2 regions of the Salibacterium sp. K-3 genome follow, and region 2 is predicted to be linked to the other one. Evidence: predicted binding sites of a transcription regulator. Region 2 holds the regulator's gene; the other holds the start of a gene.

Region 1 (11,646 bases), 520 kb from region 2:
TGCCTCGGCCTCTGCTTCCGCTTCGGCTTCTGCTTCTGCCTCGGCTTCGGCTTCCGCTTCGGCTTCTGCTTCTGCCTCGGCTTCGGCTTCCGCTTCGGCTTCCGCCTCGGCTTCTGCTTCTGCCTCGGCCTCTGCTTCTGCCTCGGCTTCGGCTTCCGCTTCGGCTTCTGCTTCTGCCTCGGCTTCGGCTTCCGCCTCGGCTTCGGCTTCTGCCTCGGCTTCTGCTTCTGCCTCGGCTTCGGCTTCCGCTTCAGCTTCTGCTTCTGCCTCGGCTTCTGCTTCCGCTTCAGCTTCTGCTTCTGCCTCGGCTTCCGCTTCGGCTTCAGCTTCTGCTTCTGCCTCGGCTTCCGCTTCGGCTTCTGCCTCCGCCTCAGCAAATCCTATGATTTTGGAATCGACTTCGGATTCAGATTCTGCCTCGGACTCGGACTCCGCTTCAGATTCGGATTCTGCCTCAGCTTCCGACTCCGATTCACTTTCAGATTCCGCTTCTGCCTTTGACTCGGACTCTGCTTCAGATTCGGATTCTGCCTCAGCTTCCGACTCCGACTCACTTTCGGATTCCGCTTCTGCCTTTGACTCGGACTCTGCTTCAGATTCGGATTCTGCCTCAGCTTCCGACTCTGATTCACTTTCAGATTCCGCTTCTGCCTCGGATTCGGACTCCGCTTCAGATTCCGCCTCAGCTTCCGACTCCGATTCACTTTCAGATTCCGCTTCTGCCTCGGATTCGGACTCCGCTTCGGATTCCGCCTCAGCTTCCGACTCTGATTCACTTTCAGATTCCGCTTCTGCCTCAGACTCGGATTCAGATTCACTCTCTGCTTCAGCCTCTGCTTCGGCTTTAGCTATATTCTGAATAAGCAATTCCAATTCTGCTAATTTTTCCAATAAATCTTTTTTTCGTTTTTTTAAATGCTTCATATTTTTTTCATGCCGTGACATGAATTCAGACATACACGCTCTCCCTTTCTTACAATTTAATAAAAAAAACTACCGATTGGATTTGGATTCTTCTTCAGCAATCCTCTGTTCAATTTTTTTCAGCTTTTTACGCAAACTTTCCAGTTCCTTTTTCTTGCGTTCCAGCTTCCTGCTGTTCATTTAAAGCATCACTCCTTTCCAAGTGATACTTCATTATAATGAATACAGGTGTTTTTGTTGTGGGAGGTTACATCAAGCAATTCGTGGAATTATGGAGACGAATAGGAGAAAGAGGGAATCGTTATACTAAAAAGCATCAGAGGAGGTGATAAGCCATGGATGTGTTACGCGCCCAAGATATTGCCGCTTCTCCAGTCATGGCAGAGGTTACTTATGGCGGCACGTCTGTCTACATTCAGCATGTCGATGAAGACAGCCGTACCGCCCGTATTTATTCGCTTGAATATCCGGATGAAGAATTAACCGTCCCGCTCGATCAATTAGTGGAACACTAAGGGACAGGTTCAAAGAAAGGATCCTTCCATATGAAAATAATCATCTATGTAGTGGCTGCTGTGTTTTGTTTTTCCGTACCGGTATCAACCATGAAAGCCGCTGTCATATATACCGTAAACGAAAACGACAGCTTGTGGGAGATTTCCCGTAATTATGGGACATCCATGGAGCTCCTTCAGCGGATCAACGGCATCCGGGATCCTGACGTAGTCGTTCCAGGACAATCGTTACTGCTCCCCGGACAGGAATACATCGTCAGAGAAGGGGATTCCCTCTGGACCATCGCCAACCTGCATCAGACTTCCACAGACCGGTTGCAGCAGATCAACGGGCTGTCCTCTTCTGTCCTGCATCCCGGACAGACATTAACCATTCCAGAAAGCCGCCGCCAACGGATCCGCACAGGTGCTTTTTTCGAACCTTCCACTCCGGCGGAAAATGAACAGGCCTTGACCTTTTACCGCCGCTATTTAAGCTCGGTCGGTTTTTTTGAATACCGTCCGGACGAAAATGGTCAGTTAAGCCGCCTAAGCGGAGACGAGGCTGTGACCACCGCATGGAAAAAAGGAATGACACCATATGCCACCATCACAAATCTAACGGAAGAAGGTTTTGATGCCGCCCTTGCGCACACCCTTCTTTCCCATCCTGAAAAACGGCAGCATTTGATCGGTCAGATTGCCCATCTGGTGGATGAGAAACAGTATAAGGGTGTCATTATTGATTTTGAAAGCCTGGACGTTCAGGATCGTCGTTCCTACCAGACGTTTGTACGGGAATTGGGAAAGCGGATGGATGCGGTCGGGGGAAAAACAGGTCTTGCGCTGCCGCCCATGCAGGGAGCCCGGGAGCCGTCCCATCATGCTGCCTACGATTATGAAGGGCTGGGTACCCATGCTGACTTTGTTTTTTTAATGACCTATGACTGGAGCTGGCCCGGAGGTAAAGCAGGGCCGATTGCCCCGATAAACAAAGTAGATGAAACCATTCAATATGCTTCATCAGTTATTCCAGCGGATAAAATATATCTCGGATTTGCAATGTATGCCTACGACTGGCTCGTGTCGGGAGAAGATGGACAAAACACGGCCTATTCCCAGCAGGAGGCGTTAAATAAGGCATCCAAAAATTTCAGCACTATTACGTATCACGTGAACCGGGCCACACCGTCTTTCCGGTACCGGGACAATAACGGAGCCGTTCATGAAGTATGGTTTGAAGACGCCCGTTCGCTTCTCGCTAAATACCGTCTCGTCAAAAAGTACGATCTCAAAGGGCTCGGCGGCTGGAAAACCGGTCTCCGCTTTCCTCAGGCCGGCTATCTGCTCAAAGACGAATTCATGATCGAATAAACAGGTTGCCGATCAAAAAAAGGCCCCGCTGCAGCAGCGGAACCCTTTATTGAAGAAACAGTTGGACATGTGATCCGTTATATTTTCTATTTTGGCGTAAAAGGGGGAGCCGGCGGACATCCGGTACGTTATAATCCCCTTTTCGAGTAAATTCAGAAGAAATTTTATCGATTAACGGAACCAATGTCCGTCCCTCTAAATAGCTGTATTGCCGGCGTTTAGCGGAACAGATGTCCGCAAGCGGCGGCAGGCGGACCTTATTCCTGGGCGGATGCGTCAAATTTACGCTTGCCGAGCTCTTCTTCGAGCATGAAGAACGCATTGCTGTCGCTGTCAATGCGTTCCAGTTTCTGAATGAGATCGTCAAACAGCGACTCTTCTTCAATCTGTTCTTCAATAAACCAGTTCAAAAAGTTCATCGTCGCGTGTTCGCGCTCGTCAAGCGCCATATCAGCAAGCTTGTAAATCCGCTGGGTGACGTCTTTTTCCTGCTCCAGTCCTTTTTGAAACGTATCCAGGACGGAGAAAAATTCATTATTCGGGCTGTCAAAGCCGTGCACGTACGCACGCGCGCCCATGTCATTCAGAAAGTGATAGAATTTCATACCGTGAAAGCGTTCCTCTTCAGCCTGCACTAAAAAGAAATTCGCAAACCCGTCGAGGCTTTCCGCCGAGCAGTAAGCCGCTGCTGCCATATAGGCGTGGGCCGAATAAAACTCATAGTTCATCTGCTCAATTAATCCATCTTTCAGTTTCTCACTCATCATCGCGTATCCCGCCTTTCGATATGTTTCCACAATTTTCTCTTCTCTTTATTCATCATACCACGGCATTTCCTGCCTGTATAATCATATGGTACGTCTTGGATCAGTCCCGGGAGCGTTCTGCCTGCACTTCCATTTTGGCTTCTTCATGAATTTCTTTTTCCTCTTCTTCCCGGTAGTCCCAGAGAGTGTTATAGACCTCTACCAGGCTCTCTTCGGGGAGGCTGTCAATTAAAGCATGAATGTCGTCCCTTAGTGACATGTAAATGCTCCTTCCTGCTGCTGTCTTGAACTCCTGATTGTACTGTTACCTGCATCTTTCTACTCTAAACCAACAAGTACCATGTCACATGATTTTCATATTTCATGTGAAACATTTCACAACCGACATGTTATGATGTAAATGTGAAATCATTCACATGTTAAGAGGAGGGAGACGACATGAAACAAAGAGAACGCGTTGTTATTATAGGAGCCGGTGCCGTGGGGTGCAGCTACGCTTACTCCCTTCTGCATCAAGGCAACGCCGGAGAAATAGTGCTTATCGATGTGGATACGGATAAGGCGGATGGCGAAGCGATGGACCTTCGGCACGGCATGCCGTTTGCTCCTGCTCCCGTGACCATACGGACCGGAGATTATACGGACTGCCGCGACGCGTATCTGATAGTGATAACAGCCGGAGCTTCCCAGAAACCGGGCGAAACACGTCTCGATCTGGTCACCAAAAATGCGGGCATCTTCCGAACGATCGTTGGCGATGTCATGGCCCATGACTTTGACGGGATATTTCTTATCGCGACCAACCCCGTCGACATTTTAACGCAGGTGACGCGAGATGTTTCCGGGCTTCCGGCAGAAAGAGTGATAGGCTCCGGCACCGTCCTCGATTCCGTGCGGCTGCGGACGATGCTCGGGGAATATTTCAACATCGATGCCCGGAATATTCATGCCACTGTCATCGGCGAGCACGGAGATACGGCACTTCCGGTATGGAGCCGGGCCGCCGCGGGAATGAAAGACATCCAGACCATGGCCGAGGAAAAAGCGGAATCAGAAGATGAGCCGCTCGAGGCCATCTTTGAAAAAGTACGCACCGCGGCTTATGACATGATACAACGGAAAGGTTCCACCCACTTCGGCATCGGGATGGCGCTCGCCCGGATCACAAGCGCCATTCTTCGGGATGAGCAGGCCGTCCTGCCTGTATCCGCCTGCCTGAACGGGGAATACGGGGAAAAAGATCTTTATATCGGTGTTCCCGCCGTGATCGGACGAAGCGGCATCCGCGACATTGTCGAAATCAACCTGAATGACACCGAGCAGCAGCAGTTTGCCGACTCCGTCCTTACCCTTAAGGAAACCATGAACGCTCTGTCGTAAAGCTTCTTAAAAAATGCAGTGCCTGATACTCATGGTTACGTTTATAGGCTCGCTTCACTGCGCAAACGTAACCATGGATGCACCATAATTACGTTTGTTCTGCTTTTCAACGGCGTTTTGGCCGCATGAACCTTCCTATGTTACGTTTGCACCCATTTCCGATTACGAAAACGTAACATAAGCAAGCCTCCCAAACGTTCCCACAAAAAAATCCGGACGAGGACGTGCGCGCTGCTGGTCAGCGGACTTCCCATCCGGATATATGTTAGTTTCTTTATCAGTCGCTGGTCCGGCTGTGCTCCAGCTTCTTTTTCATTTCATATATGTCCTGTTCGTGGTGCCATCCTTTCATCGCAAGCAGGTCGACACCACTTTCCACTTTAGAGAGACGCTCCTTGATTTCGTCCTGGCCTTTATCCAGCTTATCTACTTTGACTTCCAGCTTGTCTACTTTGACATCCAACTTGTCAAACCGGTTTTCCATTCTTGTCATGCGGTCAACCAGTGATTTGACGCCGGCGGTGATTTCTTTCTGACCTTCCAGAAGAGCGTGCAGCAGCTGTGTCGTTTCTTCCGGCATAGCCATCGTTCCTTTCTTCGTGGTACAGCTATTATATCACAGAGCTGGTTTCCTCCCTACTATTTTTCACTCTCTGCCCTCCGGCATGCTTACCTGAATACCCTGTTCGATGCGGCGGCCGGCCAGGTACAGAAACGTCACACATGTGCCGGCGGTGAGAAAAAGAAACACGAGAATGCTGAGCGCCATCACGAGCGCGCCGTTTGCCAGTTTCAGCTGCAGAAGCGACGCGGCTACGGACGCACTGCCTCCTATGATACCACCGCCTGCAACCTGTTCAAACAGCCCGGCGCTTTCCGCGGGTACAACGACAAGCAGCACGGGGATCAGCGTCAGCAGCACGTACACATAGGACGAAACCATCATCAGGATGGATGGGGCTGTCTGCACGCGGTTCTGTGGATTAGCCGGATTATACTTTCCACCGACAGCGCCGATCCAGAGACCCATCGCACTAAGCGCCGGGCTGATGACAGCGTTTAGCAGAAGGCCGAAAAGGAAGAGATGGAAAGGCCAGTCGAGAAAAAGGCCTGCCGCGATCTGTATGAAAGATACAGGAAGATATGGCAGCAGCCAGCTCATCCACAGCTTTCCGCAAGCCGTCTGGATCCCTGTGACAGGGAGAACCTGCAGCATCCAGCTTGACACTCCTTCTCTGGCCACGAAGGACGCGGACAGACTTCCGTTAATAAAGGCAAAAACAGCAAGCGCCACCGCCTGCACGGCCGTCCAGGAAATTAGCGGATCGAGTTCCCGCAGGCCGGAAATTCCGGCACCGCTCGTTGAAGAACCAACGCCGAAGAAGATAAACAGAAACACAAACGGCATGAAAATGAGCCATTCTCGGACATCCCGCTTCATATAGCGCCATTCCTTCAACCCAATTTCGGTAACGGGACGCCGCACCTTGAATGTCCCGCCTTTCGCGCCGGCTGTCTTTTTCTTGTTTTTCCCTTCATTCAGTTGAATCCAGCCGCTCCGGAACCCTTTTTCCACAAGAGTGGAAGCAGCAAGAGACAACCCGGCGGCCGCGGCGGCGAGCAGCAGCATCGGCAGCAGAAACGATACGTTTCCTTCCATCGCATCGGTTAGAGCCGAGGCGCCCCAGCTCATCGGGAGCCAACCGGGGATCTCCGGAAGCATGCCTGCCTGAAAACCGCTCTCTGTTTCTCTGTCCATCATCAGATTAGGAAGCTGGATCATGGCGTAGACGAGCAGTCCGGACACCGCGCTCATGACTGTCATTAATTCATTGGCCCGTTTGGCCGGTATGATATGCACGAGCCCCATGTTGATAAAATACGCAAACGCCACACCGAGTGCTGGAATCGACAGCAGCACCACCAACAGGGCCGGGTAAAAATACCAATGCGCACCGACCTGGAAGCCGTAAAACAGACCCGGCAGAAAGGTAAATAGAAACAGGACGGCCGGAATGCCGATGAAACTCTGAATATATTTTACCCAGTAAATATGGCGCACCTTAATCGGAAGGGTGAACAAAAAGGCGAGATCCCCGGACGCATAAAGGTGTTTGAAAACCTGGGGAACGCCCATCAACAGAAGCAGTCCGAGCATCATCATGAATAAATAGGAAAAAATAAGATCAAGCCAGTTCAGCGCATATGTCTCCGGCAGCGATGTTACGATATTTAATGCAAGCAGCAGGAACCCTGCGAGTGCCAGCCCTGTAAACCCGTAGGCCAGGTTTGTACCGGTACGGTTCGTTTCGATTGTATGCTTCCATATCTTCCACTGCACCTGCAAAAGAATCCGGATCATGAGGATTCCGACCTCCCGCCGGAGAGCTCCCGGATTAATTCCTGCTGCTCCTCATCCCCGGTTAGCTCGAGGAAAATATCCTCCAGACTCGCGCTGCTTTCCCCTCGCAGTTCTTCCATCGTCCCAAGGGCCGCGATCCGGCCGTCGCGGATGATGCCGATCCGGTCACACATCTCTTGTGCGATCTCAAGAATATGCGTCGAGACGAACACGGTTGTTCCATCGTCACATAACTGCCGCAGCAGGTCTTTCAGCGTCTTGGCACTCTTTGGATCAAGCCCCACCGTCGGTTCATCGAGAAAAATAACATCCGGGTCGTGCAGCAAAGCGCCGGTGAGCGCCATCTTCTGCTTCATCCCGTGGGAATACCCTTCGATCAGTTCATCCACCCGCTGTTCAAGGGAAAACAGCTCAAACAGGCGTCCCGCTTTTCGCTCCGCTTCCCGTGCTGACAGCCCGAACACCGAGGCGATGAACCGTATGTACTCCCATCCGGTCAATTTCTCATACAATGCGGGCTGATCCGGAACATAGGCGATTTTCTTTTTGGCCTCGAGCGGCTGCTTCCATATGTCGACACCGTCGACCTCAATCGTGCCGCTGCTTGGTTCCAATAGTCCCGTCATCATTTTAATCGTCGTCGTTTTGCCGGCTCCGTTCGGTCCGAGAAAGCCGAACAGTTCCCCTTTTGGAATATCCAGTGTGATGTCCTCGGCAGCCGAAAACGAACCGAACTGTTTCGACACGTCTTCCAGTTTTAACGCTGATGATGTCACCTTACCACTCCTTTCTTCCTTTCTTCCTACGGATGCCTCGCAACCTCCGTTTCAGAAAGCATCAAAATCCGCCCGGTCAAAGCCGGGCGGAAGAGGGTTATCTCCTTATCTCCTGTTATTCAATGTGTACCGCGGCAGCTTTGGTTTCCAGTTCTTCCTGCAGTTTTTCCTTCACCGCATTTATATGCTCCGTGGACACCTCAAGTTTCTTTTCCGTATCTTTCAGCATTTTCAGCCAGTCCCTTATGTCATTAATGTCCCCGAACTGCCGCTGGTACTGTTTATACGCTTTTGCCTCTGAGGCGTAAACGGAACTGTAAATGCCGCTGACGTACGCGTATATATAGCGGAGCTTTTTGGATTCGATGCGGACGTCATGGAGTGCTTTCAGTGCAGCTTTGGATGCTGCACCTTTTTCGGCAGCAGCGGTCTGATATTGTTCCTTTTTCTCCTGAAACGCCCGTTCATGCGTCTGGAGTCGTTCTTCGAGCGTCATGGAGCGGACCAGGGCAGGGAGTTCCCTGCTGCAGAATGTCTCCCAGTGCTCCTGGAATTTCTGATTGATGATTTTCGGGAGGTTTTTCGCGAGCTTTTCCTGTTCTTTTTCCCGTTTCCTGTGAACCACTGCGGCCGCGTCGCGAAAGACAGCGGCCTCCTCGTCTATTGCTTCCTGTTCCGCCCGTTTCAAAAATGCGTCAATCAGCACATCCCGTTCCCGCACGCGCCCGAGCCGTTTGTGCGCATCGTCGAGTCTGTCCATCAGTTTATGATCCTCCGGGATGCCGAGAAAGGAAAGCAGCGTCTGGAGGCGGCGTCCTTTCACACGGGCCTGGTGGAGGTCTTCGATATCGGTGAACGAGACCGCTTTTTCACAGAACTCCACATACTCCTGAACGATCTCCTCGAGCACTGTCTGCCAGCGCTCTGTCCAAGCCGCGCCTGCGTTTTCCATACAGTCCCGGCATAGAAACAATCCTTTGACTTTCACGATCGAATCACGGGAGCCGCAGATGCTGCAGGAGGCGCCGGCGGCCTGAAGCCGGATGATGTCGTTCTCCACTTCGACTTCTATCTTGTCCCCCTGCTTCCAGTCAAACTCCTGCCGGAGCGCGGCCGGGATAAGGAGCCGCCCCTGATCGTCGAGGATTTTACAGTTTTCCTCGTTTTCGTTTGTTTTGGAAACAATCACAGCCAGGCGGTTGGTCTCATGATCCAATGTAAGCGGATGTTCCGTCAACGCCAGTTCTTCGCGGATATCTTTCGGGACGACCACCCGTCCCATCGCATCAACCTGTCTCGTCTGCGTCTTTCCTGCCATTTCACATTCCCCGCCTTTTCACCCTTTTTGTTCCTTATTCCCTTCTGTTTCGATTCCAAACCCCGTGACTCCTTCTTCTGCTTAGACAAATCATTTGGGCAGGTGCGGCATGATTGGTAAAATATAAATGATCTATTTTCTACAGAAAGAAGTGGAACATATATGAGTCATTTATTCGAAAACGTCCGCTATTCCGTCCTGGATCTTTCTCCGATCGTCGAAGGCGGATCACCGGCGGACTCCTACCGGAACACCGTCGATCTCGCCCGTTTCGCCGAAAACCGCGGGTATGAACGCTTCTGGCTCGCAGAACACCATAACATGCCGTTTATCGGAAGTTCTGCGACGTCCGTATTAATCGGCCATGTGGCGGGTGCCACGTCTTCGATCCGCGTCGGCTCCGGCGGCATCATGCTTCCAAACCATGCGCCGCTTGTGATCGCCGAACAGTTCGGCACACTGGATACCCTTTATCCGAACCGGATTGACCTCGGCCTCGGCCGCGCTCCCGGCACCGATCAGCCGACGATGCAGGCGCTGCGACGCAGCAGCAAGAGCGACGGCCATGATTTCCCGCAGATGCTCTCAGAACTCCGCCAGTACCTGGATTCCCATCTCGGCTCGGACAACCAGCGGATCCGTGCCGTACCGGGCCAGGGTTCGGATATCCCGATCTGGCTCCTCGGCTCGAGCGGCTTCAGCGCCCAGCTTGCCGGACAGCTCGGGCTGCCGTTTGCGTTTGCAAGCCATTTCTCCCCGGACAACACGATCCCGGCGATGAACCTGTACCGCGAATCGTTCCAGCCGTCGCACGTGCTGGATGAACCGTACGGCATGGTGTGCGCAAACGTCATCGCCGCCGATACCGATGAGGAAGCGGAATACTTGAGCTCGACGATGAAACAGCAGTTTCTCAATCTCGTCCGCGGCACGGAAATGAAAGTACAGCCGCCGGTGGCGGACATGGACCAGATCTGGACCGAGCATGAGAAATATTCGCTCCAGCGCCAGCTCGGCTCCTCCATCATCGGTGGTCCCGACACCGTGAAAACCGGTCTGCAGCGTTTTCTGAATGATACGAAGGCCGATGAAATCATGATCAACGCCCAGATTTACGATCATAACGCCCGTCTGCATTCCTATGACATCGCCGCCGACATTATGAACGGAAAGATGTAGTTGCAAAAGAAAGCTGCCGGCAATCGGCGGCTTCTTTTTTCATATGTAGCAGGCAGGCGGCTGGTTGGTTGGTTGACGGATAAGCCTGCTGTTTTGACGGATAAAAGGCTGAATTCGGCGTATAAAACGCTCTACTTGACGGATAACGCCGCATTGGGCGGATATTTCTTTCTTTTCGACGGATATTTGATGGGATTTGGCGGATAAACACTCATTCCGTTTCACCACCGGCATTCTGTGATGAAATGAGAAAAATATATGCAGTAAAAATTAAAGTTTTCACCCAAAAGAAGCGGTGCACAATCAACCCCCTTTGTAACTTCTCATCTCAGGATGTGGTTGACTACGACGCTCTTTCTACACCGTGACTCTCCTGCCGCGCTCTGCTTGGCTGCCTCGTCAGATAGCCCATTGCTGTAGAATGAGCGGTGTGCAATGCTATGGTTCCGGATGTCACCCGGCTGGTTTCTCAGATCGGATCTCGAAGAATGCCGGTCATCCGCACCATGTTGGCAAATTGACGTTGCTGCCTCACGGATCACGGCTGATCCCGATTCAGATCAGCTGCCCGCAGGGTTGAATCAGATCGCGGCTACCTGACGTGACACTTCTTGGTAATAAGGAAAAAGAGTCGGAACATATTCGTCCGACTCCTTTCTATTACCCTTGACTGTCTTTTAATAATTCCTTGTCTTAATAGGAAAATTCTTTTTTCAGTTCCTTTTCAATGTGACTGTGGAGAAGGTGAAGCTTTAATCCGTATACTTCTTCGGCCACTAACTTAGCAATCTTGACAGCACCTTTTTCTTGGAAATGGGTATTATCTTTTGATCCATCTGGATAGTTCGGGTGTTCTCCTGGTTCAAGCCACATGAATAAATCCTTGCTGTCTTCCGGACCGACCTCATTATACAATGCCATGCTTTTCTCCGTCATATCGATTACAGGGACATCTTCCTCTAATCCCAGTTCCTTCATTGCGCCTGGATACTTGCCATGGGAACGTTTTGCCTCACCATCAACTGTGAACCCTCTTCGTTCCACCGGTGTAAGCAGCACTGGAGTTGCTCCC
Region 2 (11,646 bases):
GATAGAAGGGATTGGGGATGATGCAGCGGTGTATGCTGCCGAGGCAGGCTATCATGAGATATTATGTGTGGACACGATGGTGGAGGACGTTCATTTTACGAAAGAAACGATGAGCCCGCTGGATATCGGACATAAGGCGCTCGCCGTAAATATAAGTGATATTGCAGCGATGGGGGGAGTCCCCGTTTTTTATGTCGTATCCATTGCTGTACCTTCCTCCTGGACGGATGAAGAGCTTCAGGGTGTGTATGAGGGGTTGGAAAAACTGGCGGAAGCCTTTGATATGGATATGATCGGGGGAGATACTGTCTCTACGAGGTCCGGACTTGTTGTATCGGTCACCGTCCACGGGAGGGTAGAAGAGGGGCGCCATCTCCTGCGGAGAAATGCCCTGCCCGGAGATATTGTATTTGTTACAGGTTTCACCGGGAGATCCGCAGCCGGGCTTGACTGGCTGCTGGAGCACGGACGCGGCGCTTCCCGCCCTCAGGGAATTCGTACACTCACAGCGTATCATCAAACTCCGCACCCGCGTGTGAAAGAAGGCAGGATCATCGGAAGCACAGCCGCCGGTGCCGCTTTAAACGATATCAGCGACGGTCTGGCGAGTGAGGCGAACGAAATTGCGGAAGCTTCGAAGGTGGAACTGGAATTGAGAAAGCGGGATATTCCGGTTGCCGGAGAACTGAAAGAATTCCCGGACACGCAGTACTGGGAGTGGATCTTTTACGGCGGGGAAGATTTTGAATTGATCGGTACCGTCCGGCCGGAGGACTGGCCTCTCTTGAAACAGCGGATGGAAGAGGAAGGTGCTCCGCTGTATGATATCGGCCGGGTCAAAGAAGGAGATCCACTGGTTACGCTGCAGGACGGATCAGACACAACCGTCCTCCCGAAAAAAGGATACAATCATTTTCAATCATAAAGGCGGGAAGCAGCATGTCTTTATCATTTACGACTCATTCTCCGGCAGAGACGATCTGTAAGGCTGAAAAACTCGGTTCCATCCTGGCAGCCGGGGATGTAATTACGCTGGAAGGAGATCTCGGTGCCGGAAAAACCCTTTTCACTAAAGGGCTTGCACGTGCGCTTCAGATTACGGAGACGGTAAACAGCCCGACGTTTACGATTATAAAAGAATATCACGGCACCCTCCCGTTTTATCATATGGATCTGTATCGACTCGGCGGGGAAGAAGCTGAAGAGATGGGGCTCGAGGAATATATCGAGAGCAGCGGCGTCTGTGTGATCGAATGGGCGGACAGAATAGAAGATATACTCCCGCCGGACCACCTGAAGGTCACGTTGGACCGGCTGGAGGGAGACGACCGGATGATCCGGTTGAGTCCCCAGGGAAAAAGCTTTATGGAACGATGCAAGGAGCTTGAGAATGATGAACATACTGGCGATTGATACATCGAGTTATGTGATGGGAACGGCATTGTCCTCCGAAGAAGGAGTACTGGCGGAATATATTACGAATTTCAAAAAGAACCATTCTCTACGCTTAATGCCTGCCATTGACAGGATGATGGAAGATGTGGAGATGACTCCACGTGAACTGGATGCCATCGCTGTGGCAAAAGGCCCCGGTTCGTATACAGGGGTCAGGATTGGCGTGACGACGGCTAAAACAATGGCCTGGTCGCTTGGTATCCCGGTTTACGGCATATCGAGCCTGATGCAGCTGGCAGCCGGCGGTACCTACTTTCCGGGATTAATATGCCCCTTTTCAGATGCACGGAGAGGGAGAGTCTATACCGGGTTGTACCGGTTCCGGGACGGCATGCCGGAAGCAGAACAGGAAGACAGGGTGACGGATCTCGGGGAATGGCTCGAGAATCTGAAAGCAGCGCAGCAACCGGTATTATTTTTAAGCCGGGACCTGGATCAGCATAAGGCAGCTATTCAGGAAGCCCTTCCGGATCAGGCTGTGTTCGGCTCCTATACAGACTATCGGCCCCGTCCGGCGGATTTGCTCCGGCTGACCGCACGGATCGAACCGCAGCCGGCTCATGCTGTCGTGCCGGAATACGCGCAGATGGCGGAAGCAGAGAAGAAATGGTACGCCGCTGAAGAAGGGCGAGCACATGAGTAAGTATCCGAGTATCCGTTTTATGGAAGAACGGGACCTGGAGGGGATTCTTCGGGTGGAGCATGATGCGTTTCAGATGCCGTGGACGAAATACGCTTTTTTTAATGAACTGACGAATAACCAGTTTGCTCATTACCTGGTGGCGGAATGGAACGATGAAATCATCGGCTATTGCGGAGTGTGGATCATTATTGATGAAGCCCACATTACGAATGTAGCCGTACATTCTGCGTACCGGGGCTGCCGTATCGGTGAACTGCTCATGAAAAACATTCTCGACATGGCGCATGCCTACGGGGCTGTAACGATGACGCTCGAAGTCAGAGTGAGCAACCTGATTGCCCAGTCTCTGTATAAAAAGCTCGGGTTTCAGCCCGGCGGGATTCGGAAAAACTATTATACCGACAATCACGAAGATGCATTGGTAATGTGGGTGAATATTGATGACTACAAATTCAACTGAAGCGGAAGTACTGCTTGCGATCGAAACAAGTTGTGACGAAACGGCGGCAGCGGTGGTGCAGGGCGGAAGACGGGTGCTCTCGAACGTTGTGGCCTCCCAGATTGACAGCCATAAACGTTTCGGCGGGGTCGTGCCTGAGATTGCATCGCGCCATCATACCGAAAATATCACGCTTATCATGGAAGAAGCGCTGACGGAAGCCGGTCTTACTTTCGCCGACCTTGACGGCATTGCCGTTACAGAAGGACCGGGACTGGTCGGAGCGCTGCTGATTGGTGTGAATGCGGCAAAAGCGGCTGCCTTTGCCCATCAGCTCCCGCTTATTCCTGTTCATCATATTGCCGGACATATACAGGCGGCGCGGCTTGAACGGGAGTGGAACTATCCCGCGCTTGCCCTCGTCGTATCCGGAGGCCACACGGAACTCGTTCTGCTGCACGCAGAAGGGGAGTATGAGGTAATCGGTCGTACGAGGGATGACGCTGCAGGGGAAGCCTACGATAAAGTGGCACGGACCCTTGGACTTGGGTATCCAGGCGGACCGCAGGTGGATAAACTGGCAGCCCAAGGCCGTGTTTCCATTCCGATGCCCATTGCCTGGCTCGAAGAAGGCTCCTATGATTTCAGTTTCAGCGGATTGAAGTCATCGGTTATCAACACCCTTCACAATGCTGAACAGCGGGGAGAGCATTTATCCACAGCGGATGTTGCCGCCAGCTTTCAGGCAAGCGTCCTCGAAGTCCTTGTTGAAAAAACAAAACGGGCAGCAGAGGAGTATCAGGTCCGTCAGGTTGTACTTGCCGGCGGTGTGGCTGCCAACCGCGGACTGCGCGCGGCTATGGAAGAAACCTTTGCAGAAAGCGGGGCCCAACTTTCGATTCCCCCGTTCAAGTATTGTACCGACAACGCTGCAATGATTGGTGCCGCTGCCCACGTCCAATGGAAAAAAGGAATTACCGCTGGTTGGGATCTGAACGGCGTACCAGGCTTGGCCTTATATTAAGGTCAAGTTTTTTTTATGAATAAATGATCAAGTTTTTAAGGATTGTGTAAAAGTTTATCTGTGGATAATGGGGATAAACCGGTGGAAAGCTAATACATCAGGGAAATCATATGTTAACAGTGTTTATGTGGATAAGTCCCCTTTTTATGTGAATAAAGGGGTGGACCCCACGCAAATTAGTGTGTAGATGTTGATAACCTTGTGAATAATGTGGATGACTCCTAAAGGGGCAAGGAGGTCGTGGATCATTGAGACATAAGATGGGCAGCAAATACACATGGATCGTTGCAGCAGGGATGATCGTCTCTTTGTTGTGCGTGCCACTGCAGCAGTCTGAAGCGAAAGGGCCGCATGCTGTACTGGTGCTTGTCCCTGCATTGTCGATGGATGATGTTTTTCTGCTGCTCGAAGAGGGAAGGCTGCAGCGCGGGGCTGCTGCCGGCGCCTTGAATCGTGTGACAGCGGGTCCTTCTTCACCGGTGAATGAACTGTTGACGCTGAGTTCCGGCCGACGTGCCGAAACGCCCCACCTTTCTTTGGAAGACTGGGTGGAAAAAGAGGCGGAGGGAGAAAGAAGTACATACATTCTGCCTGGGTTTAGAGAGGTTCGCGCAGCCAATGAGCAAAGCGGGTATGGAGCGGTTCCTGGTACGCTGGGGGATACTCTTCGTTCTGCCGGGACCGTGATCCGTTTTGCCGGTCACAGTGACATATATGAAAAGCGGCGCAGTTACGCCCCTTTTTTGACTGCTGATTCCGAAGGGATGTCCGCCGGAAACCGTGATGCGGTTGTGGATAAAAAGAGATCCGCTCCCGGCGGATGGAGCATGAATCCACAGAAAACCCTCGACTGGGTCGATAACGTACAGCAGCAGACTTTCTCCAGTTGGTCGGTGATCGAATGGGGCGATATTTACCGTGCACACCAAAAGGGACTGGAAAGTTCCGGCGGACGCGTGCTCGAGCCGCTGGAGCATCTTCTGCTCGAATTAAGGAAAAAAGACTCCCCCCTTTTTCTGCTCGGAGTGGATCCATCCACAGGGGATGTCCTTCCGTTTGTCATGTGGACCAAGGACGGCAAACCGCCGGTCCAGCGTTTTCGTTCCACGTCGACGGGGCTTTTGTATCTGGGAAGCAGTATCGATGCGGCTTCCGCGTTTATCAAAGTGTTTTCCGGTGGGGATTATGCATCAGCATTGATTTCTGACAGAAGAGCGGATCTGGCGGAAATGAAATCGGAGCTCCAGGGGATGCAGGCGATTCATGATTCACGGGCAGCGGTGCTTTCCATCTATATATCCATGCTTGTTGTGCTGCTTACCGCAGGCTTTCTTTATGGAAAATGGGAGCGGTCCAGACCGTCCCGCTGGATGGATGCTGCCGTTCTGACAGGCATGGTTTCGCCTCTTGCTTTTGTACTGATTCCGGCTTTGATCGGACGTCCCGGTCCGACTTTCACAGTGCCGGCCTACGCCTGCTGTCTTGCCGCTGCCGCTCTAATCCTCGGTACGGCTGCTTCTTTCATTAACAGGGAAAAAGCCCCGGTTGTTATCTCCGTCCTTGTAACAGCACTCTTAACGGTGGATCTTCTGAACGGGGCTGATGCGATGCAGCGTTCCTACCTTGGCTATGACCCGTTGATCGGTGCCCGGTACGGGGGTCTTGGCAATGAGCTCGGTGGTTTTTTTGCAGCGGCTGCGGTTGTATGTCTGGAGCCGGTGATGCGCCATAAAAAAAAAGCGGTGCTTCCGCTTATGCTCGGTTTTATGATGGTGAGCGGCAGCTCGGCACTTGGAAAAAATGCAGGAGTGACCGTTGCTTCCGGCTTGATGTTCGGCAGTTTCTGGATGTCTGAAATCCACTCCGCAGGCTGGAAGCGTATGCTGGCAGCAGGGACGGGTGCTGTGATTGGTTTATGTGCGCTGCTCTGGCTGCTTCAGTTTACCGGCGGTACGTCCCATATCGGAGCAGCCTTCCAGCAGCTGTTTCATGGGGAATGGGAGGAACTGCGGGCGCTGTTGGGCCGGAAGCTTGAGATGAATATAAAAATCATTTTCCATTCCAACTGGACGCAGCTGCTCCTTACGAGTTATGCCATTGCAGCCCTTTATCTGCTGACGGAAAAAAGAATACAGATGCGCCCGTCTCAGCGTCTTGTACTAAAAGCCGGTGCCGCCGGTTCGATCTTTCTGCTGCTTCTCAATGACTCCGGGGCCGTAGCGGCATCCACCTCGATGTTCTATCTTCTCTGTGTACGCTACATCTGGAGCAGCAATCGAAAAGGGACAAATGGTATAGAAAAGGCCGCCATGAATAACTCATAGCGACCTTCAGGCGAAGCAGGAGTCCGGAGCGTCAAGCTTCTTCAAGCTGCAGCGCTTCCCACTTTTCCATATACGTTTCGAGCTGTTCTTTGGCTTCGTTCACTTTTTGCTGCATGTCCGCCGCTTTCTCGTGATCTTCGTACACCTCAGGCGATAACATTTCTTCTTCGAGCTGCTCGATTTTCGTTTCGAGCGCTTCAATCTGCTGTTCTGTATCTTCAATGTCCCGCTGCCGTTTGCGCGCCTGCTTTTTCGCTTCCTTTTCCTCCAGGTAGGCTTTTTTATCCTCACCGGGTCGGCTGTCTCCGGAAGCCGGTGCCGGCTGTTCCTGTGCGCGCAGCTCGGCGCGCTGGCGTTCTTCGTCTTTTTTCATCAGGTAATAGTCGTAATCGCCGGGATATTCCTGGAGGCCGTCTTCCGTCAATTCTACAATCTTGGTCGCCATCCGGTTTAGAAAATAGCGGTCGTGCGAAACGAACAACAGGGTTCCCGGGAATTCCAGCAGTGCGGATTCCAGCACTTCCTTACTGTCGAGGTCGAGATGGTTTGTCGGCTCGTCGAATATGAGCAGGTTCGCTTTTTTCATCATTAATTTGCTGAGAGCGAGTCTCGACTTTTCCCCGCCGCTCAGGCTGGAAACCGGCTTGAGTACATCTTCCCCGGTAAAGAGGAAGTTGCCGAGGACGGTGCGGATGTCCTTTTCCGGGGTGAGGGGATACTCATCCCATAATTCATGCAGGACGTCTTTGCCGCTGTCAAGGTCCGACTGTTCCTGGTCGTAATAGCCGACCGACACTTTGCTGCCGTACTGAACAGTTCCGGAAGCGGGGGTAATCCGGCCGGCGATTGCTTTCAGCAGTGTTGTTTTACCGATGCCGTTCGGACCGATGAGGGCGATGCTTTCCTGTTTTTTGACAGAAAGGTTCAAATCCCGGATCACCGGGTTGTCCTGTTCATAAAACACGTTCAGGTCGTAAATATTCAGTACTTCATTGCCGCTCTGCCGGTCGATATCAAACGAAAACCTCGCTGATTTTTCATCTCCCTGCGGTTTCTCTTTGATCTCCATCTTCTCGAGTTTCTTGCGGCGGCTCTGAGCCCGTTTGGAGGTGGCATCGCGGACGATGTTTTTGGCGATGAAATCTTCTAGTTCGGCGATTTCTTTCTGCTGCTTTTCGTATTCTCTGAGCTCCTGTTCGTAACGCTCCGCCTTCTTCTCCAGGTAGGTGCTGTAATTGCCGTAATAGAGGGAGGCCTTCGCACGCGAGATTTCATAGACTTTGGAAACGATATGGTCGAGAAAGTAGCGGTCGTGGGAGACGATCAGCACGGCACCTTCATAATTGGACAAAAAGTTTTCCAGCCAGCCGAGCGTGTCGATATCGAGATGGTTTGTCGGTTCGTCGAGAACGAGCACGTCCGGTTTGGACAGCAGGAGTCTCCCGAGAGCGAGTCTCGTTTTCTGTCCGCCGCTTAATGAAGTAATCGGGGTGCTGTAATCGAAGCTGTCAAATTTCAGTCCTGCCAGGATGCCGCGGATGTCTGCTTCGTACTGGTAGCCCCCGCGTTCGTGAAACTCATATTGAAGGTTATCATATTCTTTCAGTGTTTTTTCGTATTTTTCTTCGTCATTATATATATCCGGGTCGGCGATTCTGGCCTCGAGCACGCGCAGCTGCTGCTCCATCTCCCGGAGTTCGTCGAATACCGCCAGCATTTCGTCCCAGATGGTCCGTTCCGAAACCAGGCCGGTATGCTGGTCAAGATAACCGATGCGGGCTCCCTTTGGCGTGATCACCTCTCCGGCATCGTACGGAAGTTCCCCTGCTATGATTTTCAGAAGCGTGGATTTGCCGGACCCGTTTCGGCCGACAAGCGCGGCTCGCTCGTTTTTCTTGATTTCCAGTTTGACATTGTCCAGAATCGTCTCGACACCGTAGGATTTCGTTATATTCGAACATTGAAGCACAATCATTATCGTTCATCCTTTGTTAAAAACTCTTCCCTTGCAAGTGTATCGTAATTTTTATGAAAACGCGAAATACTTACGATATGTCAAAATCATGAACAGGCGTATCAGTCAGCCTATCCTGTTACATATTTTTAAGAATTAGTGTACAATAGGGAAGAAGTGCAGACTGTTCAGGTCTGCTGTTTATGACGAAGGCACGGCGTGTCATGTTATACTGGACAGGAGACCATGGAAGGAATAGTTGGAGGCTGCCATGAACATAGACCAGCAGAAGATACCGCAGGCAACCGCCAAACGGCTGCCGCTTTATTACAGGTTTCTGGAAAACCTTCATAAATCGGGGAAACAACGCGTGTCATCGACAGAACTGAGCGAGGCGGTGAAAGTCGATTCCGCGACGATCCGCCGCGATTTTTCCTATTTCGGAGCGCTCGGCAAAAAAGGGTACGGATACAATGTCCAGTATCTGCTATCCTTTTTCCGCAAAACGCTGGATCAGGATGAAGTGACAAAAGTATTTCTCGTCGGAGTGGGAAACCTTGGCACCGCGCTTTTAAAATACAATTTTTCCAAAAGTGACAACACCCAGATTATCTCCGCCTTTGATGTGAATGAAGCAATCATCGGCCATGAGATCAGCGGCGTGGACATCCATCACATGGATGATCTTCCGGATGTGAAAAAGAAACGGGGCGCCTCGATCGCAATTTTGACGGTCCCTGCCTCTGCCGCCCAGGATACCGCAGAAAAGCTGGTGGATGCCGGGATTACCGGTATTCTGAATTTCACACCGGAACGGCTGACGGTACCGGAGACGATACGGGTGCATCATATTGATTTGTCGGTAGAACTGCAGACGTTGGTATACTTTCTGAAAAATTATCCTTTATAGCACATGCAGGGGGTGTTTGAACATGAATCTGGGACCTATGAGTATCGGCTTGATCGTTCTTGCTGCGCTGCTGATTTTCGGACCGAAAAAACTTCCGGAACTCGGCCGTGCCGCAGGGAACACGCTTCGTGAATTCAAGAGCGCGACCAAAGGGCTTGCCGACGATGTAGAAGAAGACGATAAAAAGAAAAACCGGCAGCAAGCAACGGATGATTCTGAAAAGTAAAGAGTAGGACGGGACAGGCATGGCGCAGAATGAAATGACTTTATATGACCACATCGGAGAGCTGCGGAAACGTATCATTATTTCAGCGGTATTTTTACTGGCCGGGTTAATCGCCGGTTTGATCATGGCTCCCGCTGTGATTACGTATCTGCAGAATGTTCCGGAAGCGGAAAACTTTCCGATGAACGTATTTAATCTGACCGATCCGATAAAACTCTACATGAATTTTGCGTTTTTCATCGGTCTGATTCTTGTGTTTCCTGTGCTCTTGTATCAGTTGTGGGCGTTTGTGTCACCGGGGCTTATGGATAAGGAAAAGAAAGTAACGCTTGCCTATATTCCAGTGGCAACTATCCTGTTTCTGGGAGGTCTTGCGTTTGCTTATTTCGTCCTTTTTCCTAATGTCATCCGGTTTTTAAGCAATCTGTCGGAACGCCTCGATTTGACAGAGCAGTACGGGGCCAATGAATATTTCGGCTTTTTGTTTCAGTTGACCATACCATTCGGCTTTTTGTTTCAGCTTCCGGTAGTCGTTATGTTTCTGACGAGGCTCGGGCTGATCACACCGGCATGGCTCCGTTACATTCGGAAATATGCCTACTTTGTCCTGCTCGTGCTGGCCGGATTCATCACGCCGCCGGACATTGTTTCCCACCTGATGGTGACGGTGCCGCTCTTTCTTCTCTACGAAGGAAGCATTGTCGTCTCACGCTTTTCCTACCGGAAAGCGCTCGAGGCGGAGCAGGAACAGGCCGGACAGGAGGACAACAACATATCGGACAGAGATAAATAAAACAGGAGCACGGGGATGATCCCGGCTCCTGTTTTTTCAGCTTTTGGAATGACTGCCTGTAGAGGAACGCAAAAAACGGACGCCGATCATGACATCCACTGCGGCGATGCCTGCAAACAGAAACGTCCATATGTTCCAGGATTCATTGTTCACATTGACGATAGCAAAGTAAATGAACAGCCCTGCCAGGCCGAAGTACATAAGCCCCATCGTTTTTGAATTTCGCCTCATAGCATGATTCCTCCCAGAATCATGCTCACCTGTTCGAGCTTTCTCTGCATTTCCTGAATCTGATCCCCGAACATCACCTGAACGAGAATGGCATAGCTGTTCATCGCCACATGGGCCACTATCGGAACGAGGATCCGTCCTGTTTTTACATACAGGTAGGAAAAGGCGAATCCAACCGCGGTGTAAATCAGCACGTGCGTAAAATCAAAATGGACGAGGGAAAAAATAAGGGCGCTGAGCAGCGCGGAGATTACAAAATTAAAGTGCCTGTAGAAGGTGCCGAACAGGACTTTCCGGAACACAATCTCTTCGAGAATCGGTCCGATGACCGCTACGATGACCGCAAACACCGGGAACATTTCAACAATCGATAAAATATCCTGGGTATTCTGCGATCCCGGTTCAATACCGATAGCCATTTCAATCAGAATGGCAATATACTGGGCAAGAAATACGAGAAAGATCCCGAGCACCGCCCATTTTACCGCATGTCCTCTGGAGGTTTTGCGCAGATGCGGATGCCGGTCGCTTCTCCGTTCCGGAAGAACGAGAAACAGCATCACAATAAGGGCGGCAGCGAAGCTGACAAGACTCCATAAGACGGTACTTTCCTGCAGATTCAGTCCGAACGCCATCAGAAGCGGCGCTCCGGCAAGTCCGGACACCTGCATCAATATGTAAACGATCAGAATCCACCAATAGCGTTTATTCAAAGTGTTCCACTCCTCTATGTCCTGTGAATAATACTATGCATATGTACGTATTGTATCATAATGCGCCGGGGCAGGGGGTACGAAACGGCTGTGAAAAAATAATGAAATGAAGCGTTTCAATATATTGAGGAAACGGGTAGGTCTTATATGGAGCCTTTGTGGAGAAAAGATGAAAAAATTTACGGCTTCCCCCTTGCAAAATGGAAGCGGAATGCTTATCATAAGAATTGGTATTAGCACTCGACATCAATGAGTGCTAATAAACACGAATCATGTCGGCTCTCTGCCTTACAGGCCGGGGTGCCGCGCAAATATCAAAGGAGGGTGTTTACCTTGTTAAAGCCTCTTGGTGACCGCATTGTGATTGAGCAGATTGAACAGGAAGAAACGACAAAGAGTGGGATTGTCCTTCCGGATTCCGCCCAGGAAAAGCCGCAGGAAGGCAAAGTAGTCGCTGTAGGAAGCGGGCGCGTTGCTGATAACGGCGAACGTATCGCTCCGGAAGTCAGTGAAGGAAACACAGTCATTTTCTCCAAATTCGCAGGAACGGAAGTGACGTACGAAGGAAACGATTACCTCATTCTCCGTGAAAGCGATGTTCTTGCTGTTATCGGTTAATCAATAGGGGAACGCCCCTACATATTCTAATTTACAGGAGGTCGAAACGATGGCAAAAGATATTAAATTCCGTGAAGACGCACGCCGTTCCATGCTGGACGGAGTGGACGAACTGGCGAATGCAGTAAAAGTTACGTTAGGGCCGAAAGGGCGCAACGTAGTACTGGAAAAGAAATTCGGATCCCCGCTTATCACAAACGACGGTGTAACGATTGCCAAAGAAATTGAACTCGAAGACAATTTCGAAAACATGGGAGCCCAGCTTGTATCCGAAGTGGCCAGCAAGACAAACGACCTGGCCGGCGATGGTACAACA

Evidence for each region. Region 2 encodes Rex, which represses fermentation and respiration genes when NADH is low (regulators of the CRP and FNR family bind a similar motif). Its sites were predicted from a motif close to TTGTGAAATATTTCACAA; they were not measured.
Region 1: a site for Rex is predicted at 3,923-3,940, ahead of ACW9JV_RS12925 (L-lactate dehydrogenase). Genes of this name have one in related genera too.

Annotation. Positions count from the first base shown of each region.
Region 1 covers NZ_JBSVZE010000002.1:154,954-166,599, forward strand. The annotation lists gene ACW9JV_RS12900 (hypothetical protein) at 1-957, opposite strand, end outside; gene ACW9JV_RS12905 (H-type small acid-soluble spore protein) at 1,260-1,439, shown strand; gene ACW9JV_RS12910 (LysM peptidoglycan-binding domain-containing protein) at 1,470-2,792, shown strand; gene ACW9JV_RS12915 (ferritin) at 3,050-3,559, opposite strand; gene ACW9JV_RS12920 (hypothetical protein) at 3,660-3,818, opposite strand; gene ACW9JV_RS12925 (L-lactate dehydrogenase) at 3,998-4,939, shown strand; gene ACW9JV_RS12930 (hypothetical protein) at 5,217-5,525, opposite strand; gene ACW9JV_RS12935 (putative ABC transporter permease subunit) at 5,586-7,301, opposite strand; gene ACW9JV_RS12940 (ABC transporter ATP-binding protein) at 7,298-8,077, opposite strand; gene ACW9JV_RS12945 (CHAD domain-containing protein) at 8,193-9,395, opposite strand; gene ACW9JV_RS12950 (LLM class flavin-dependent oxidoreductase) at 9,558-10,574, shown strand; gene ACW9JV_RS12955 (rhamnogalacturonan acetylesterase) at 11,268-11,646, opposite strand, start outside.
Region 2 covers NZ_JBSVZE010000002.1:671,012-682,657, reverse strand. The annotation lists gene thiL (thiamine-phosphate kinase) at 1-925, shown strand, start outside; gene tsaE (tRNA (adenosine(37)-N6)-threonylcarbamoyltransferase complex ATPase subunit type 1 TsaE) at 940-1,413, shown strand; gene tsaB (tRNA (adenosine(37)-N6)-threonylcarbamoyltransferase complex dimerization subunit type 1 TsaB) at 1,394-2,098, shown strand; gene rimI (ribosomal protein S18-alanine N-acetyltransferase) at 2,091-2,558, shown strand; gene tsaD (tRNA (adenosine(37)-N6)-threonylcarbamoyltransferase complex transferase subunit TsaD) at 2,539-3,561, shown strand; gene ACW9JV_RS15500 (hypothetical protein) at 3,810-5,885, shown strand; gene ACW9JV_RS15495 (ABC-F family ATP-binding cassette domain-containing protein) at 5,917-7,860, opposite strand; gene ACW9JV_RS15490 (redox-sensing transcriptional repressor Rex) at 8,111-8,749, shown strand; gene ACW9JV_RS15485 (twin-arginine translocase TatA/TatE family subunit) at 8,772-8,975, shown strand; gene tatC (twin-arginine translocase subunit TatC) at 8,995-9,768, shown strand; gene ACW9JV_RS15475 (YdiK family protein) at 9,805-9,999, opposite strand; gene ACW9JV_RS15470 (CPBP family glutamic-type intramembrane protease) at 9,996-10,712, opposite strand; gene groES (co-chaperone GroES) at 11,046-11,330, shown strand; gene groL (chaperonin GroEL) at 11,380-11,646, shown strand, end outside.